Linked DNA regions of Xanthocytophaga agilis. Each later gene encodes a partner of the first gene's protein in a complex. Links are inferred from orthologs where the notes say so. Each region holds a gene or a part of one and is shown in the gene's direction. Other genes may lie near its edges.

Region 1 (10,146 bases):
CTTAGAGGTGATAATTGCACAAACGCCTATGAACTTATTAACTTTCAGAAACAAAACAGAAAAAGTCAGGAAGATGTAGTAAATGTTAACAGATAGCAGGTATGACTAAGACAGATTTGATAAAAAACAGAGAGAGAATAAATAATAAAAAAAAATTAGTATACTTGGATCGCAAAATTATAACTTATTGTAAAACAAGATGTTTGTATATACTAATAGATAAGTCTTTCATTAAAATATAATGTTTTATCAATATATTGGCTGATTTAATGGTTTCTCAGGCCGGAAATACTTTTTTATTTACATACTTTTATTGAAGACGTTTACATCCGAACCTGATAAACAATACTCCTAATAACATACGTTTTTACTAATTTAATTACTATGGCAAAGCTCAAAAATATTATCAAGCAATTGTCTCCGGAAGATTACGATGCCATCTATAACCAGTTGATGACAAGTAATGCTGAAAAATCAGCTTACCTTCTAAAGTTCATGCGTGAGAAACAATTGTCTGATAGTAAGATTATGGAACAACTTGACGTAAATACCAATGCGTATTATACGTTGCGTTCACGCCTGAATCAAAAAATTGAAGAATATCTTCTTCAACAGATGGAGAGTCCGCGTACAGACTTGTTGAAGAAAGTTGCCAATATTACTGAAATCCTTTTTACAAAAAAGAGGGCTATTGCCGTAGCAACACTAAAGAAACTAGAGAAAGAATTGTTGGACTATGATCTTTCTAACGAATTAACGATTATTTATAAAAGTCTTAAAAAATTACACATCAATTCGCCTGACTTCTACAATTACTCTCAAAGTTATAACCGTCATGTGGCCTACATGTTGGCCATAGATAAAGCTGAAGATTTATTATCAGAGTATTTCAAAAAATACGGTAACTATACTCTTTCTGGTACAGAGACTGAGAAACTAGAGTTGACTTACCTCAACAAAGAGATGGAAAACGTGTGTAAGTTGTATCAATCACACCGTTTGTATGTGTATCAGAACTGTATGAGTATTTTCCATCGTTTGTTTGTGGAAAATACAGAAGATCTGGACGATGATCAGGAGCCAATTGAAGACGTATTGAATAATGTTGAAAAGATATTCCAGCAATATAATCTGGATACAGTATACTATCACTTGAAATTAGTATTCGAATTTTTAAAACTGGAATACTATACACACTATAAGGTATATAAGAAAGCTGAAAAATACTTTGACGAGGTAAACGATGCTGCTAGTACGTTATTAACCAACTACAGTTTATATACATATCCGGCACAATTCCTATTCACTAAGATACAGCGCCATATTCGCTTGGATACAGAGCAGACGATGTATGATGAAAACGAAGGTTTATTCCAGGATTATGAAGCCGATGCCTATGACTTACCAAAGTATACAGGATATGTAGTATATAGAGCTGTTTGCTGTTATTACTCTAAAAAATATGATGAGGCAGCGCGTTGGGTTAATAATCTGTTGAATGAAATGAGTTTGAAGAAGTACCCAATTGCCCATTTGGAAGTAAAGTTGCTGCTAGCATTGCAATATTGTTTGCTGAATGATTATGAATTATTTAGTCAGCTTCTTAATAGTATCCAGCGTCAGATTCGGATTATGGGTAAAGATGAGTGTGAGCATATGCTTGTTTTTACTAAGATTATGAAGACTTCCTTATATGATAGCAAAAACGGAAAAGCTGCTAAGATTCGTGGATTAATTGATAAATTACAAAAAATCAATGTAAAAGGTTTTACTGTGATTACATTGATTAAAATGGATGAAAGCTTTGTTGCAAGATTATCTTCATAAAAGACTATTGTTATTCCTATTAACATCAAAGCCTCTAACTGCTTTAAAGTTAGAGGCTTTGGTCTTTTATATAATCAAGTACAACTTATCAGTTTTTAACTAATGATTCTATTTTAGATGGAGGGCACATAAGCAAAGCTGGAACGAGAAGAATGGCAGCTATAGTAAGAATTTGAAAGTGCTGCAATACATCGTAAATGTATCTTCCAATGATATCGCTCCCAATTATTGGTGTAAAGAAAAAGGATGCTAAAATAAATATTCCCAAAGGGAAGTATATCTCTTTGCTTCTTTGAAATTGAAAATGTATTATAAAATAATAAAGGAGATAAATAATAGCGGGAAACAAATAAATGTATGCATATTTTTGCTGGTGAGGAAACAATAGTGGAGTGCAAATGAACAGATATGTATATTCCCAGTAATCTTTTAAGACAGCCACGTTTTTTTTAAATGGAAGTGTTCGGAGAAATACGAGTGTAAATACTACAAAAAGTAATCTTACACAATTTAATACTAACTGTGTGACCTCATAACTAAGATTAATAAAATTACGTTTAATAGGAAGTCCACCTACTGTATCAGTAATATATACAGGAACCAAACTGGATAAGCTATGGACACCAAGTCCGGCTTCAATAGTATGTTCACTATTTGAAGGATTTATAATTTTCCACCACTCAGTTAACAGAAATTGATTGTATTCAATACCTAAAAAGATTGCAGGCAGATAGAGCAAACACAGAAAAACAATAATTGCTACAGTAAAACCTTTAAATTCTCTACGAAATAAAAGATAGGGTAAAAATAGAATAGGAAGCAATTTTATATTTGTTGCAATACCCAATAATATACCTCCCTTTATATATTTATCTTCTTTGAATAAATGAAGGCTTTCAAGTGTTGCCCATAATAAGAATATTGTTACCTGAATCATTGAAAAGTTGTACATAATAAAACGTACAATTAAGAAGAATGCTAACAATACCCATCTCAATTTGTTTTTTTGAATAAGAATCTCTTTATCAAAATAAGTAGTGGATAATTGCCAAATACGATAAAGCCAAAATGCTGAGAGAAGAGACCATATAGTTTCGGAAATAATAAAAGGAAGAGAAGAAAAAGGACTTAATACTAAGGCAAAAAAAGGACTATAATAATATTGAAGGCCTTTGAAGAAAGGAGGCTGATAAATATTTTCAAAGTTTTTTAACCTCCGTGCTGAATCCAAATATACATCAAAGTCACCGCCATCTGTTGCTGTTATAATGCAACAAATAAGGACAAATAGTAAAAAAATGGTAGTGCCTATCGTCTTTTTAGTAAATGCTGTTTGAGAAAGTATTTGCATACGACTTGTCTTGTAAAGGAATTTGGATATATAGTATTTGTAGGTAAAAAATAGCTATCAATAAAAAAACCTGTACTCATATTGAATACAGGTGGGTTTTGTATCTGGCAGGATACTGTCTTTAGATTCCTAATTTTTTCAGACTATCCTGGGTGAGAGGTTTATTTACGTATTTTTTTACATAATCATATTTCTTGGATTTGCTCATATCCTGTGGATTTATTGAAGAAGTGAGCATCACGATTTTGCAATATTCTTTAGTCTCTTTTGATAATTTCTCAAATTCATCCAGAAACTGGAAGCCATCCATCAAGGGCATATCTATATCCAGAAAAATTAACTCAGGCAAGGTTACATTATTAGTTACGGCAGCAATTTTTTCCATATTCTTCAAAAACTCGATTGCACTTTTTCCACCAGTATGGGTAAAAATATGCTTGGCAATACCTGCCGATTCAATAATCTTCTGGTTTATGAGGTTATCAATCTCATTGTCGTCAATCAACATAATGGTGTTGAACCTCTGAGTATTTTCTGCCATAATAAAAACTATTTTAATGCGTCTTGGTTTAAAATCGGTTACAAGGTATAATATTCAGTAACAATTCCAAAGTTTAATTTTTGCCAAATCATTACAAGGTGAGAAAATTACCTAAAAATAAAGTTAATATTTATATTGTTGATAGTCAGATAATTAGTGGGTGCTTTTTTTTCAAAAATATGGTTTTTTAAACATTAATTGCAAGGAAATTACAAAAAAGAGGTAATATCTATACATTTATTCATCTGATTCACAAATACTTTATTGGAATATAGGTGAAATGATTAAAAGGGGAAGGAGAGAACTTTATTGAATAAAAGACAGCCTTCTCCCTCTAAATTTTGACCATATACTTAAAAAAGTATTATACTTCAAATGTAATGCCTTGAGCAAGAGGGAGTTCGTTGCTGTAATTAATAGTGTTTGTTTGACGACGCATATAGGCTTTCCATGCATCAGAGCCGGATTCTCTACCTCCACCAGTTTCTTTTTCTCCTCCGAAGGCTCCTCCTATTTCAGCACCAGAAGTGCCTATATTGACATTTGCGATACCACAATCCGAGCCCGCATATGACAGGAAAATCTCCACTTCGCGCAAATCAAGTGAAAAAATAGCAGAGGATAAGCCTTGCTGTACATTATTCTGAATTGCTATAGCATTTTCAAGGTTACCTTTGTATTGAATAAGGTATAAAATAGGCCCAAATGTTTCCTCCTGAACTATTGCATAATCATTTTGTGCTTCTACTAATGCTGGTGTTACATAAGTTCCTGTACTGTATTTCTCTCCTGATAAAATTTCTCCACCAGCCAGGATTTTACCACCTGCTTTCTTTACTTCATTAAGTGCTTGAGTGAAATTTTGAGCAGCCTGTTTATCAATAAGCGGTCCTACAAGGACTCCATCCTCCAATGGATTACCAATAGGTAATTTAACATAGATACTTACTAACCGCTCTACAACTGTTTGATAGATTGATTCATGTATAATTAATCTTCTTGTAGATGTACAACGCTGGCCACATGTTCCTACAGCACCAAAAGTTACGGCTCGTATTGCCATTTCCAGATCTGCATTGGGAGTAATGATGATCGCATTATTTCCTCCAAGTTCCAGTAATGATTTTCCTAAACGATTGGCAACAGTTTCACCAACTTTTCGTCCCATCCGAGTAGAACCTGTGGCTGAAATAAGAGGAACTCGTTTGTCTGATGCAAGACTATGTCCAATAGTTGCATCTCCCAATATCAGATTGAAAATCCCTTCTGGTAAGTTGTTTTCTGTAAGCACTTTGCTTATAATCCGCTGGCAGGCAATAGCACTCAAGGGAGTTTTTTCAGATGGTTTCCAGATACAAACATTTCCACAAACTGCAGCCAACATAGCATTCCATGACCAGACAGCAACAGGAAAATTGAATGCAGAAATAATTCCAACGATCCCTAATGGATGATATTGCTCATACATACGATGGAGAGGCCTTTCTGAATGCATTGTTAATCCATACAATTGTCTGGATAGACCAACAGCAAAATCGCACACATCTATCATTTCTTGAACTTCGCCCAATCCTTCCTGGTAAATTTTTCCCATTTCATAACTGACCAAACGACCAAGAGCCGTTTTATGTTTACGAAGCTCATCTCCAATCTGACGTACTATCTCTCCTCTTTTGGGGGCGGGTATCTGTCTCCAGTGTATAAATGCTGCTTCTGCTGTTTGAACCACATGATTATATTCATCTGGTGTAGCCCATTGTACTGAGGCAATGAGTTTGTTATCGACAGGAGATAATATTTCCTTTTGTTGATTAGATAAAGTGGGACCCCATTTTAAACCAGTACTATATGCTGGGTTATGAGAATCTATATTCAATTGTTTCAAAAAATCCTGCATAAGATAAATAAGCTTGATAGTAGAATAATAATAAAATAAATTTTAGGTTGTCAAAAATACATGATTCATCCCAAATTTTAACCAGAGAATCGCCTGCCTGAGCAATATGTACTGGATTCACATCAAAGAAAGATTTGCGTTTAATTCATGGCAAAAGTTTTGTTGCGCATAGTTTACTACAGCTATTTGCTTGCGGTGAATTCCGATCAGATATTTTTTTTGCCATGAGATATGCACAAGAGACAAAGTGAGCGGAGTTCCGGTCAAAATAAAATCTGTGATTAGTTATACACAGCAACAAAAATGATCGGAGTTGTGATTAAAGGCAAAACAGCTATCAATAAAACTCAATCTACTCATTGATGGAGGAGATTGCCTTGCCCTTGCTAAAAAATAGTTTGCACGAAATTCTGCGCAGATAAAAAATCAGCTTTACAGGAGTCTTGTCCTTACATTTTGGAATGACTCCTGTAACTTAAGACAGCTCTAGGGAGCTATTGCATGATAGCCTTTAGTACCATTTGGAAATACTCCTTCTACTACTATAGCACGCTGACTGTTGTTAATAATTTTAAAAACTTCTTCAGCAGAATTTACTGGCTGACTATCCATTTCAGTAATGATAAAACCTACCCGTATCCCTGCATCTTTTATACGACCATCTGCTATTCGGACAATTTTTACCCCATTGCCAATGCCCAAAGATTTTTTCTCCTGGGAACTAGCCGGCGCCATATCGGCTCCAAATATATTTATTGTTTTAGCAAATTTAGGTTTAGGCAATAAGGTATTTCCATTACTATTACGTAATGTAACCCATGTTTTTTGTTCTTGTCCTTCTCGTTCAACCCACACAGCTATCTTGTCACCAGGATGATAAGTACCTACAATACTTTGTAGTTCTGTCATAGAATTAATAGCATAATTATCTATTTTGAAGATGACATCTCCTGATCTGATACCTGCAGCCTGTGCGGCACTTTGTTCATTTATATCCTCAACTAAAACTCCCCTTACTTGTTTTAGGCCATTCTCTTTTGCTTCTTTTGCGTCAACGTCCCGAATATGTACACCCAATAGTGCTCTCTGTACAGAGCCATAATGAAGCAAATCATCCATTACTTTTTTGGTAAGTGAGACAGGAACAGCAAATGAATATCCTTGTGATATACCAGTGTTTGAAGCTATGGCTGTGTTAATCCCCATAAGCTCCCCACGCAGATTAACTAACGCTCCACCACTATTACCAGGATTTACAGCAGCATCTGTTTGAATAAAGGACTCAATTTGTAGATTGTCTTTGTCTTTTAATATATTGATGTTCCTTCCTTTTCCACTTATAATACCAGCTGTAACAGTAGAGGTTAAATCAAAAGGATTACCTATTGCAAGAACCCACTCACCTACATGTAATTGATCCGTATTTCCATATCTGACAAAAGGAAGATTCTCTTCTTCAATTTTTATCAATGCCAGATCAGTTGTAGGATCTGTTCCTATTACAGTACCACTATAACTACGTTTATCTTCCAGAATAACTTCTATCTCAGAGGCTTTTTCAATTACATGGTTATTAGTTGCAATGTAGCCATCTGGTGAGATAATTACTCCTGATCCTGCAGACTCTCTAGGAATAGATCCTTTGAATGGTCCATCAAAACCATGAAAGTCATGAAACCAATCATCAGAACCTTCCTCATTCTCGTCGCCAGTTTCAGGTGAAGAGATACTCAACTGCTCATATCTTGTTTTAATATGTACAACTGCGGGCTTTACTTTTTCTGCGGCATATACGAAATTAAGTCCATCAGGTACTTTCACAGAAAAAGAGGTATCAGTTTTGTGATTAGATACAGGGGATGCAAAAAAACGATTCTGCTTTTGTTCAATTGTCTCATTTTCGATTTCAGGAAATAGCATTTTATAACCAGTTAATGCCACAACGCCCCCTAATAGAGAGGACAAAAACAAACTAATAATATATAAACGCAGATTCATCAGGCAAAAAGAAAATAGGATGGATAATAAAACCAATTGCGGAGTTTAATCTACTAAAGCTCGCATTTCATTAAACGTGTATAGTTATCTTCTAATTATATACATAAGAATAAATGAATAGTTAAGTTTATAGCATTTATGAATAAAGTGATATAAAGTCTATACATGAAGTAGTAAGTAATCTACCGATAAGAAGAATGAAAAGCAAGAAAGAACTCCAATTTTCAGTAGAGGAAAGACTGGACTATAAAAAAATATGTAATTTTTTTTAACGCATAAGTATTTGTTTATTAGGCATTTGTCTGGTTTTCGTGGCTGTGGCAAGAAAAAATATTAAAAAAAACAGGGCTACCTCTTGACAAATATAGGTCCTCTTATTAGTTTTGCAGCCCTGTTAATCCCGAATAGCTCAGTCGGTTAGAGCATCTGACTGTTAATCAGAGGGTCGCTGGTTCGAGCCCAGCTTCGGGAGCCCTACAAACCACATCTTTAGAAGATGTGGTTTTTGTTTTTAGACCTAACAACTTCATAAACTCTTATGTTGTAGTTTCAAGTGTTTATCTTTTCTGGATATGGCCCTCATTTTAAGTATCGAAACTTCTGTCAAAGCATGTTCTGTGGCATTGCACCAATCTGGTAAATTACTTGCGATTTCTCAGTTTCTAGTAGAAAAGGCCACATCACAGATATTGACAGTTGCAATTGAACAGATAATAAAAGATTTGGGATATAGCTTGAATAATTTAGAGGCCATTGCTGTTGCGAAAGGACCTGGTTCATACACAGGGTTGCGTATAGGAATTGCTACTGCCAAAGGACTTTGTTATGCATTGCAGGTGCCTTTGTTAGCTGTTAATACACTTGAGGTAATGACAGAAGATGTAAAACGCTTTTTTTCTATGAGTGAATATCTGTTTTGTCCCATGATAGATGCCAGAAGAATGGAAGTGTTTTGTGCTATATATAATAGAATGGGAGAGGTTATTGCACCTGTTGAAGCAAAGATTATTGATGAGAACTCTTTTATTGATCTCTTAGTTAATAAGAAAATACTCTTTTTTGGTGATGGAGCTATAAAGTGTAAAGATAAGATAACCCATCCAAATGCCATATTTATAGATACTATTATCCCTTCAGCAGTATATGTAGGGGAGATTGCCTGGAAATTTTTTCAGACCAACCAAGTAGAGGATGTTGAAACATTTGAGCCTTTTTATTTAAAAGAATTTGTAAGTACTAAACCTTTATCATAAAATAAAGAAACTGGTTATGGATGCAGAAGCAGAGATTGTAAATCGAGTTGCTAATAGTGGATTACTTACATTAGATCTAGCAGATTATTATCATCCAGGGGAGAGGATAATATATGATTTAAAAGATAATTTGTTTCAGGGATTAATATTAAAAGAAAAAGATTTTCGCCAATTTCTTAAAGAACATGACTGGAGCATCTATAGTGGGAAGAATGTAGCCATTCTATGTTCTGAAGATGCTATCGTTCCAGTGTGGGCTTATATGCTTCTTACTAGTTATCTTGAGCCTTATGCTAATAAAGTTGTTTTTGGAGATCTTCAAAGTTTGGAGCAAGCTCTGTTTCAGGATGCACTTTCAAAAATCACACTTGAAAATTATATAAATGCTAAAGTTGTCGTAAAAGGGTGTGGTGATCTACCTATACCTTCATATGCTTATGTAGAAATTACCAGATTATTACGTCCAATTGTACAAAGTATTATGTATGGTGAGCCTTGTAGTACTGTTCCTATATATAAGAAGCCCAAAAACAGTTAGTTATTATTTTTCATTTAGTCTGTGCAGAAAAATATTTCACAATTATTTTGGAGAAAAGGATTGGGGTATATACTTTTGTAACCCTGCTCGCAAATAAAGAGTCAAAGACGAGCAGCGTAAGAAAAAAAAGAAGAAAATAAATTTTAGATTTTTCTTGCAGCAATCAAAAACAACTTCTACTTTTGCATCCCGATTCGCTGACAAGGCGAAGAAAGAAATAAAAACAGAAGAAGTAGGATAAAGTAAAGGATAGAGGCAGTAAGGAAGTCAAGTAGTGAAAAAATAAAAAAAATAAATTTTCACAAACGCTTGACAGAAAAGAAAAAGAAACGTACCTTTGCATCCCGATTCTGAAAGAAGAAAAGACAAGAGTGGTAAAGTAAAAGTAAGAGTCCAAAATAAGAAAACCAAATTTTATACAGGTTTTTTTGAGAGTGAACAAGAAGTAATACCTGGTTAACTAGGTCTATCTTCCAAAAGTGGAAGAGAAGTTCTTTGAGTGATTGAAGCAAAAGATAGCAAGCAAATAAAGCAAGGTAAGGTTTGCAGAAAGGTTACTTTGAGAAAAGTAGCTAATCGAGCAAATCATCAACTTGATTCCTTTAATAAGAGAGTTATCGGGACAGACACTGTCCTTTAGCAATAAAGGACAAAACTTCATATACTATGGAGAGTTTGATCCTGGCTCAGGATGAACGCTAGCGGCAGGCCTAATACATGCAAGTCGAACGGGTAGCAATA
Region 2 (10,099 bases), on another replicon or contig:
TGCATTGGCTCGTATGGTTAAATTTTCAATAGCACCCAGCAAAGACAAATCTCCAGTTACATAGGCTGTTCCATAGAATAGATCATTATCTTTTAATGTCGTGTTCAAAACCTTAAAGTTCCGCATACGACCTGTGAGGCTTAATACGAAATTTTTGAAACCATCATGAAACACACCACCATTGATTAATGCAATATTTTCATCTTCATCCCGGAGTTGCAGATTCTTAACTCCGATTTCATTGCGGCTAAAATGAACTTTATCATCAAAGTAATAGAATGTGTTCAAATAGTTATAACGGAACCTTCCATTATAAACATTGACCTCGCCACTGAGTATAGGTGTAGTAATAGTTCCTGTTAAGCTTAATGTTCCACTAGCTGTACCACCCAAACGGGATACCTGTTCCTTAAAAAAAGGTTCTAATATTTCCAGGTTAGCTCTATCCAGAATAATCTGCATATCCATTGCATTTTCTGCAGCTTGTGGATTATATATTCCATACAAGCGTACAATTCGTTGATCCATGCGATAGACCTGATAATTTGCATTAATATTCTGTGTTTCCTCATTCCAGTGTGATTCTCCGATAATATCACCTACCAGAAATTTGTCGACAACCAGTTCCTCAATGGTAAGCTCACTTTCAATACTTCTGTTTTTATAAAAATCTTTGATTTCAATAAATCCATTAACGGCTCCTCCCAGTTCATGGTCAACAAGCGGATTGAGAGCCTGAAGTCCAAATTCTTTCAAGGAAAGACGTAATGCTTTTGTTGAATCTTCAGAAAGCGTTCCGTCTAAACTAATAAATTGATACTGGTTTGTAAATTGGAGATCATTAAAATTGATATTACGATTTTGGATAGTAATCAGGTTAGTAGTATCTATATGCCATACATTTTTAAAAATCTGAAAATGCGAAGGCTTAAACTTTAAGCTAATCTGATCAGACTGGAATTCGACATCACCACGCAGATCTGCATAATTAGAATTGCTGGACTGCTGTATCTTACTCGAAAATTCAATATGTTTTCCATTCCATACAGCTTCTAACGCCATATTCTCAGTTTGTGTAGCACCAATTTTCTGCTTTTTAGATTGCAGATAGGTTACAGCTAGAACTGTTGTTGAATCTGATAGTTTTGAGCTGTTGACATCTACTTCATTAGTATAGAAAATATTATTTTTATAGGAGAGAGTATCAATGGTAGAATGCAGAGATACACGAGCAGAACGGCCCTGTGAAAATGAACCTTCTATCGTTGTATTTCGTGATATAGACCAGTCTGGGTAAAACATAAGTAATACTGGATTAATATCCCTGAGAAACACATTGTAATCCAGACTATAACGTGGTCCTTTGTTTTTCTCCTTACTGCTATAATATCTCTTAATCTCTTTTGCGTTATTACTAAAATTGAGTTGGTATTCTTTTATCAAGTTCTGAAAGTCTGTACTTAGACGTGTAAAGTCAAAATTACCTTCAGCATCTATATTGGCGAAGCTGGAACGAATATTGAAAATTCGCTGTCCTGAATCTTTAACTGAATGTATTTGTAACGAATCAATAACAAGATCTTTATTATTATAGAGTACATAGCCGTTTGTAAAAATGGCATCACCTACAATATCATCAAGTTTCAGCCCCCGACTGTTGATGTGAAGTTGAGTACGGATGGTAGCATCTTTAGAGGTAAGATTCAATGCTTTCAGGTCAGCTTTCTGAAGATCTGCCTCAATATTGACTAAATTGTGGTTATTTCTCAGATCTATTTCTCCTTTGGCATCAAATATAAGATTGGTATCTTTTATAGATAGACTACCATTAAATTGTTGTTTGCTTAATTTACCATCTACTGTAATAGCATTGTAGTCATATGATTTATAACCCAGCCGACTAATATTAGCTTTTAGTTGCAGATTGGCATCTTTCATTTTAAGACCCTCACCTTCAATTTCTCCATCCATATCGAGATGTTGAACTACTTTAGGCTCTCCTAAAAATGCTCCTAAGTCAAAGTTTCGTGTGGTTAGATGTCCTTTGTAAGCTGTATTGGTTTTATTTTTCAGGTTAATATCTGAAATAATTGTTCCCAAGTCTGTATCAAAGGTGCCATTGGCAACAAAGTCTTCTGGGAAACCTAAGAATTTACCTGATAAGCGAATTGTACCAAATTTTCGAGATGTCCGAAACGACGAACTATCAAGATACTGTTGCAGATCAGTGATAACTATTACAGATGGTTTGAGGTCAAAATCTATTAACGTCTCTTTGAAATTAGGAAGTCCTTCAAAACTAATATTTCCATTGATTCTGCTTTTTTCTCCAAATTGCAGATTGGCATTCCGGAGACGAAATCTTCCTACCAGGCCATTAAAGTGACCCGATACAGACCAATATTCTTCATACCGGTTTAGGTATGGTGCAAACAAAGCCAGATCTTTTGAATAGATACGAGTCTCGTTAAGATCTGCATTCATAAATGTTTTCTCTACAAAGTCACTCAGATCAGCTGGTCTGTCATATTTGAATGCAATACGTTCCCTGATAGTACTATTGCCAATGTCAAGTCTTAACTGGGCAAGTTCTATTATATGTTTAGTATACAGAAAGTTTGTAGAGAGTCTATGAATATCAAGGTTGGTATGATTATCCTGTCCCTGAAGGTTCTCGACAGTGGTTTGGACAGTATCTGCTACAAAACGTAATTGATGTGCTACGGCCTGTATGCTATCAATGGTAAAGTGATAATAATCAAATCCTTCCCGGATAGTGTCTTCGCGTTGATCATTATAGGAGAACTGTACATTATTAAGCCAGGCTTGATCAATCTGAAAAATCGGTGCGGGACCTACCCGTTTGGTTTTTCGTGGAGGATTTAAAATGCTATCAACAGTAGCAACAAATTCGTCTATATTTAATTCGTTTGTTTTTTTACTCTTTATTAATCGAACGTGTGCATTTTTCAGGATTACTTTATCAATGTAAATATTTTTGCCATCGATCAAAGTTGACCATTTAAAATCAACCTGTACTTCTCCTGCCTCAATCATTCGTTGATTTTCGCGATCCAAAATGTTAACATTGCGCAAAACTACATAGTCTGGCCAGCGAATATTGAGATAATCGACATAAATGGGGAAGCCTACCTTATCTGATAAATATTTTGTCGCGTGACCAGCCAGATATGTTTGTACTGTAGTTGTTTGTAAGGCAGCAAGAATCCCCAATACCACTAATAACCATATTGGTATTGAGTAAACAATTCGTGCAATAAATTTCTTAACAAACTGCCACATTCTAGGTATGTACTTTCTATCTGAACTTAAGTCAGTATTTTATTTTTGATGGTTTGTACACAGGGTTATAAAATGGAATACTTTTGTGTTTCTATAGTGCCTGGTTCAAATTTTCTCAGCTAAATCTATAAACGTAGGATATCTCGTATATATTGAATTTTTTACTTTCAAATCTCGTTCCAAGATAACAAATAATGAAAGAAAATAGTATCTTTTTTAGTAAGATACTTATTCATTAAGCTGAATCACAGATGTACCATTTGGACTATATTTCTATTTTATTTCCGAACGGACATACTGACTGTAAAATTATATGATTATTCTTGCTATTGAATCCTCTTGTGATGAAACTTCTGCTGCGGTATTGAAGGATGGAAAAATTCTTTCCAATGTGATTGCTACTCAGGCAATTCATCAAAAGTATGGTGGTGTTGTTCCTGAATTAGCCTCTCGGGCTCATCAGCAACAAATTATTCCTGTTGTTGAAAAAAGCTTAACAGATGCACAAGTAACAAAAAGTGAATTGAGTGCTATTGCATTTACCAGAGGACCTGGATTATTAGGTGCATTATTGGTAGGGACTTCTTTTGCAAAAGCTATGGCTTTAGGGTTAGGTATACCCTTAATTGATGTCCATCATATGCAGGCGCATATTCTGGCTCATTTTATTGATGATCCTCAACCCAAGTTTCCATTTTTGTGTCTGACAGTTAGTGGAGGGCATACACAAATTGTGAAAGTGACAGATTATCTGAGTATGGAGATTATTGGCCAGACTCAGGATGATGCGGTGGGTGAGGCATTTGATAAAACTGCCAAACTATTGAACTTACCTTATCCAGGAGGTCCTCTGATTGATAAATATGCTCAGGTAGGAGACCCACTTCGATTTTCTTTTCCTCAGGTAGAAATGCCTGGATATGATTATTCATTTAGTGGAATAAAAACTGCCTTTATGTATTTTCTGAAAAAAGAAACTACCAGAGATGAAGCCTTTATCAATGAAAATCTGGCTGATATCTGTGCAAGTATTCAGCATACACTAGTCCAGATTTTACTAAGAAAACTAAAAAAAGCGTCTAAGGAAACAGGTATACGTGAAATTGCAATTGCGGGAGGTGTATCCGCAAATAGTGGTCTTCGTAAAACACTTCAGGAAGAAGGCCAAAAATATGGCTGGAATGTATATATTCCCAGATTTGAATATTGTACAGATAATGCAGCGATGATCGCTATAGCTGCTTACTATAAAGCTCTAAAAGGAGATTTCTGTGGGCAGGCGGTTAGTGCTTTGCCTCGTATGACCTGGTAAAAGTAACTTCAGCAGACTTTGTGATATGTATAAAGAAGCCATCAGCAGAAGTAGTCTTATTATCTATGCTGATGGCTTGGAAGAGTTTACATATGCTGATGTATATACAGCTTTCAAGAAAGCTTATCACTTATTTTCCTTTGGGATCAACCTGATATGCCTGACGTTTCTGTTGCATTTTAGAACCAAAAGAGAAGCCTACATGTATATTTGCATAAAATCCTCTGGTTTGTAAAGATGGACGAAAGCCTAGTTCTGCTCCGTATGTCCAAGCAAGCTCACGATTAAACAGTCCTTCCATACCTAAACGAAATCCCAGATGTTTTAGCTTTACATTTGATACCGGATATATCTCATTGAAGAGAATCTGGCTGGTTTCTACCTTTTTATATTGAAAGGTTACATCTTCTACCTGTACAAATGGTGCATAAATAATATCAGCATAAGCTGAGAAGATAAGGTCATTGGTCGCTACATCATATTTTTTAGGCTTAACTACTAGATTGCGGATACGAGTAAGCTGAAAGCCTGTAAATAGGCCCCCGGATTGAACATTAGTATATAACTGCGCATTGGTTTGTAACATATTACCAGTTGAACTAACTAAGTTAACGTTTTGCTTGTCTAACGCATAGCCTAAATTGGTTGAAGAACTCCAGTAATATCCACCTGCTCTAATACCCATTATTTTTCGTACTTTGGATGCTACCTTAATATATTCAGGTACTGATGATGCCCACTTTCTATCACTATATCGATTTGTATATACTACAATCTTCGATTCTCCTGAGGCTTCTTCGTCTTTAAAGTGATAGGTAGCTCCTAATTCCAGATAATAGTATCCATTCAATTTATTGAGTGTGATGCGCGTAGTGTCATCATCGATTTTCATTGAGGCGTTTTTTGTGCCACTAAGTTTTGAAAAATCTGAGAATCGGGCGTAAGTTGTTCGGGCATGTGCGTGAAAATCAAATTTGTTTTTCCAGAAATAATTAACTTGAGCACCAAATCCTACATTAAAGTCTGTGGTAAAGGCATCTACATAAAATGGATAAAAGTTTAACCACATCTTATTGATATCATACGGATCATCAAACTGCAATTCGTACTCGATATCTGTTTTATCTGCTGCTGTTTTACTTTGTGCTTGCAATGTTTGAATTCCACCAGATAAGAAAGCACAGACAATAAGATAAAGTATATTTTTTTTCATATCTATAGCTGATATAATTAGTAAGCTGTTGGGGGTTAATCAACGGTCTAAAATTAACTCCTATCAGGCAGCAGTTTTCTTTAAAATCAGTCGAAAAGTTACGCAGATACAGATTTGACCAACATTTCAGGGGAAAGAAGTGGTTACCTGATGGCTGATGTAGATAAGAGGCTATCAGATATTGATTTTTTTAATGTAGATTTGAGTTCCCACTTATATAGAAAGAAAAATAGCTATGTAAAACATGGGCTATTACAGATAATTGAGTATAATTTTCTGTATGGGGGTACTATGGAAGATACTTACTAGTCTATATGCACGAAACACATCGCAAACAATTTATTTGTCCCAATTGCCAGCATATTTTAAGTGAAGCAGATAACTTCTGTGCACGATGTGGGCAGGAAAACACAACAAAGGTTATTTCTTTTGGTACTTTGGTATATGAAGTTGTCAGTGACTTTGTTTCCTGGGATTCCCGATGGTTTCAGACTGTAGTTCCTTTTCTATTCAAACCAGGGTATCTGACCAATGAATTTATTAGTGGAAAGCGTATGCGATATATGCCTCCTCTACGCTTGTATTTCTTTATCAGTGTGATTTGCTTTTCTATTATAGCTTATTATACTGCCAAGGAGAATAAACATGATGAACGTAAAGAACAAGCTTTGAAACAGGAGCAGGCAGATTCGATCCGAAATGCAGTAATACGGGAGTTGCCAACAGATATTCCTGCCTCTCAAAGAGAACAGATTAAAAATGCATTGCAGAATCTGACATTAAATGAAAAACTGGGAGGATTTATTGATGAAGCTATTAAAAAAGGAAAGAAAGACAGTAGTAATACTAACGAGGATTCACTAAATCTGGATCTTGGAGAAGATTTTATACCTGCTAAAGAAGGAAAGAAAAAGGCGAAGACAAATTTTAAATGGAAACCTGCTGCCAAAAAAAGTAATGATGATAGCAATCAGAATGATGAAGATAAAATTGATGATGACGAAGATGACTCTAGTGGTAAATTTGGCGAGTTAGGCCTGTTAACAAAGCTGGTAAAGAATCCTGCACTATCTGAAAAAGATATATTGGACTCGTTGCGTTGGGAGGACAATTACTGGAATCGGATGAAAATAAACAGATTGTCTCGCTGGACTGATGGAAGTAAGGAGGAGTTTATCGCTGAGATGTGGGATAAGGCTCCCATTTTTATGTTTGTGATGCTTCCATTTATGGCTATGGTAATGAAATTTCTCTATATCAGAAGGAAACGGTTATATATTGAACATCTGATATTTATGTTGCATTTACATGCCTTTATGTTTTTTCTGATTGCTATAGATATTGTGTTGAGTAATGAATTTGAAAACCTTAATCCGAGCGGTATAATTGTTCCTTTGATCTTACTTCATATTTGGGTGGCTTTCTATAAAGTGTACAAGCAGGGATGGTTTCGTACTTCTTTTAAAATATTTACCTTTTTGTTTCTATATTCTATTGTATTCTCTACTCTTGCAATAATTGGTCTGGTAGTAGCTGCTGCTATTTATTAGGATTTATGGTCTTGTTGTTATAAAAATATCATTATAGAGAAATCTTTGTATTATTCCATTTTTTATCGCGTCCAGATTAAACAAAAGAATATATTACTTAGAAAAGGAAAGAAAGGATCTTCTTCTTTCTTTCCTTTTTGAGGGAAAACTTACCTATTTGCTTGATCATTAGTGAGTTCTATTATGCTTGTGTCGAACAGAAATACGTTATCTTCGCAATGCTACAGTATGAATCTGCATCTTTGAAAGATCCTGCATAATAAATTGAAGTTCAAAATCCAATGCACCAGCTACTTAAAACAGAAATACAGGTTTCAAATTTGAAGCTATGTTGGGTGCATGCTATTGGTGGATTTGTATTTTTCCTATTACTATCTTCTCAATCCTATGGGCAGATGTCTACTATCCGTTCCAAATGGGTATACCCACATGGCTTATTTCTGCCTATTGATACATTAAATATCGACCCTGCTTCTATAAAGGTTCTATATCCACAAGATGCTACAATACACACTACCTATTCTGCCACAAAAAATACATTACAATTTACCGGAATTCAGTTACCAGATTCTATATTAATTTCCTATCGTGTACTGCCTTTATTTCTGGCAAAGCCTGTGTATCATAGAGATCCTGATACATATGATAAGGTTGTGTATTTTGGAGGAATTGATCCTAATAGAAGGAATGCAAATAACCAGAGAGAAAAGAGAGAAGAATTTTTTGCTACAAAAGGTGTCCAAAAAACAGGGAGTATTACCAGAGGAATCTCATTTGGGAATTCCCAAAGTGTATTTGTAAACTCTGCCTTAAATCTTCAGTTAGAGGGGCAATTAACTGATGATATTGCTTTGAAAGCTATTATTTCAGATCAAAGTGTTCCTTTTCAACCAGAAGGTAATACACAAACATTACAGGAATTTGATAAAGTGTTTGTTCAGTTAAGATCAAAAAGCTGGCAATTGGCGGCTGGAGATATTGTTTTCCGAAATCCTCTTTGGAAGAATCGGATTTCGGAACCTTCTAGTTTTCTGCGTTATTACAAAAATGTGCAAGGTGTTGCTGCTGAAACGAACTATGAAGCATTAGGAGGAAGAGCTTATACCTCAATGGGACTTGCTGTTTCCAAAGGTAAATTTTTATCTACAGAGGTTACAGTTACAGAAGGTGTACAGGGCCCATATCGTTTAAGAGGAGCCAATAACGAGAAGAATATTATTGTCCTGGCAAACTCAGAACGTGTCTATCTGGACGGACGACTGCTCACAAGAGGTTTTAATAATGATTATATCATTGATTATAACACCGCCGAAATTACTTTCTCCACAACACTTGTCATTACAGCTTACTCAAAGGTTCGTGTCGATTTTGAGTATTCTGACCAGAATTACAGTCGATCTATTTTAACACTTACACATAAACAGGAGTTGGGTAAGTTTACATGGTTTACAAATTATTACAATGAGAAAGACAATCCCAATAAGTCGTTTACACTAGACTTGACTGAAGCTGATAAGATTTTATTGGGTCAAGTAGATAGTAAAGAAACTGCGGGATGGGTATCTGGTGTATCAGTAGTAAGTGAATATTCTGCTTCATTGATCTTGTATAAAAAAGTTGACACAGTATATAATGGAGAATCATATCCGGTATATATAAATACAACTGTTGCTTCAGATAAACTTTATAAGATTCAGTTTGGTGAAGTAGGAGAAGGGAAAGGTAATTATATAAAGTCCAGTACTACACTTAATGGACAGGTGTATAAATGGGTGCCTCCACTAAATGGAGTTCCGCAGGGAAGGTATGATACCTTACAGTCGGTTCCGTTACCTTCTCAAAGACGAATGTTGACAAGTGGATTGGAATATCAGCTAGGTAAAAATGAAACATTATATGGCGAAGTGGCTTTTTCAGAAAGGAATCTAAACCTTTTTTCACAGATAAACCAGCAAAGCAATACTGGAAATGCGTTTAAAATAGGATATACCAATCATGGAAAGGCTATTCCATTTATGCCGAAGTTGGAATGGTGGGGTAATGTGTCCTATGAGCAAGATAGTCGTACATTTTATGCAATAGATCGGTTCAGAGATGTGAATTTTGATAATGATTGGACTCTCACAGATACTACAGCCACCAAAGATCATATTACCAGTGTATTAGTAGGTATACGTAAAAATATTAACTTTAATCAACCTGTTAAACTGAACGGAAATCCGGTCAATGATGAACTGACGAAAGATCTATTAACAACACCTGCTGCTATACCTGCTATTAATCCTGTTCCTTCTTCATCTTTTACTCCGTCAGCTTCCAGTGATCAATTGGTATATCGCTTTAATCATAGAGACCGATCAGGCATTTTAAATGGACATCAGCATCGGTTAGATATTTCTAAGCAGATAAGACGATTACAATTAACTGCCAATGGTTTTTGGATGTATTCCAGACAACAGGAAAAATGGACTGACTGGCAAAGACTGCAAACAATTATAGAATACAAAGGTAAATATTTATCTCCCGGATATGCTTTCAGCATGGATAAGAACCGCATTATAAGCAGAATAATTGCTGACTCTGTTATATCAACTACTACTAACTTTGAGGAAAATCGTTTCTTTCTTCGAAATGGCGATTCATTGAAAGCTCACCTTCAACTCGACTTTGCGTTACGACAGGATTACCTGCCCTTTGAAGGCAGGTTGTATAAAAGTACAT

What was found.
Region 2: the proteins of tsaB (region 1) and tsaD are in contact, whole or in part, in a solved structure (PDB 4WQ4), measured with the Escherichia coli proteins. The link is inferred for Xanthocytophaga agilis from one-to-one orthologs.

Annotation. Positions count from the first base shown.
Region 1 is NZ_JASJOU010000006.1:28-10,173, reverse strand. What follows is about bases 7,048-10,026. They hold tsaB (tRNA (adenosine(37)-N6)-threonylcarbamoyltransferase complex dimerization subunit type 1 TsaB), read left to right. Parts: upstream 7,048-8,186; coding sequence 8,187-8,867; downstream 8,868-10,026. Other genes in these bases: QNI22_RS18110 (DUF2480 family protein), read left to right, coding at 8,884-9,405; QNI22_RS18125 (trypsin-like peptidase domain-containing protein), read right to left, coding at 7,048-7,536. Outside these bases: QNI22_RS18145 (hypothetical protein), read left to right, coding at 385-1,827; QNI22_RS18140 (glycosyltransferase family 87 protein), read right to left, coding at 1,916-3,178; QNI22_RS18135 (response regulator), read right to left, coding at 3,300-3,719; amaB (L-piperidine-6-carboxylate dehydrogenase), read right to left, coding at 4,084-5,616; more of QNI22_RS18125, read right to left, coding at 6,103-7,047. UniProt on the Escherichia coli protein: Required for the formation of a threonylcarbamoyl group on adenosine at position 37 (t(6)A37) in tRNAs that read codons beginning with adenine.
Region 2 is NZ_JASJOU010000002.1:70,061-80,159, reverse strand. The notes cover bases 2,684-5,615. They hold tsaD (tRNA (adenosine(37)-N6)-threonylcarbamoyltransferase complex transferase subunit TsaD), read left to right. Parts: upstream 2,684-3,616; coding sequence 3,617-4,615; downstream 4,616-5,615. Other genes in these bases: QNI22_RS06975 (hypothetical protein), read right to left, coding at 4,746-5,615; QNI22_RS06985 (translocation/assembly module TamB domain-containing protein), read right to left, coding at 2,684-3,303. Outside these bases: more of QNI22_RS06985, read right to left, coding at 1-2,683; more of QNI22_RS06975, read right to left, coding at 5,616-5,828; QNI22_RS06970 (DUF3667 domain-containing protein), read left to right, coding at 6,143-7,378; QNI22_RS06965 (hypothetical protein), read left to right, coding at 7,660-10,099.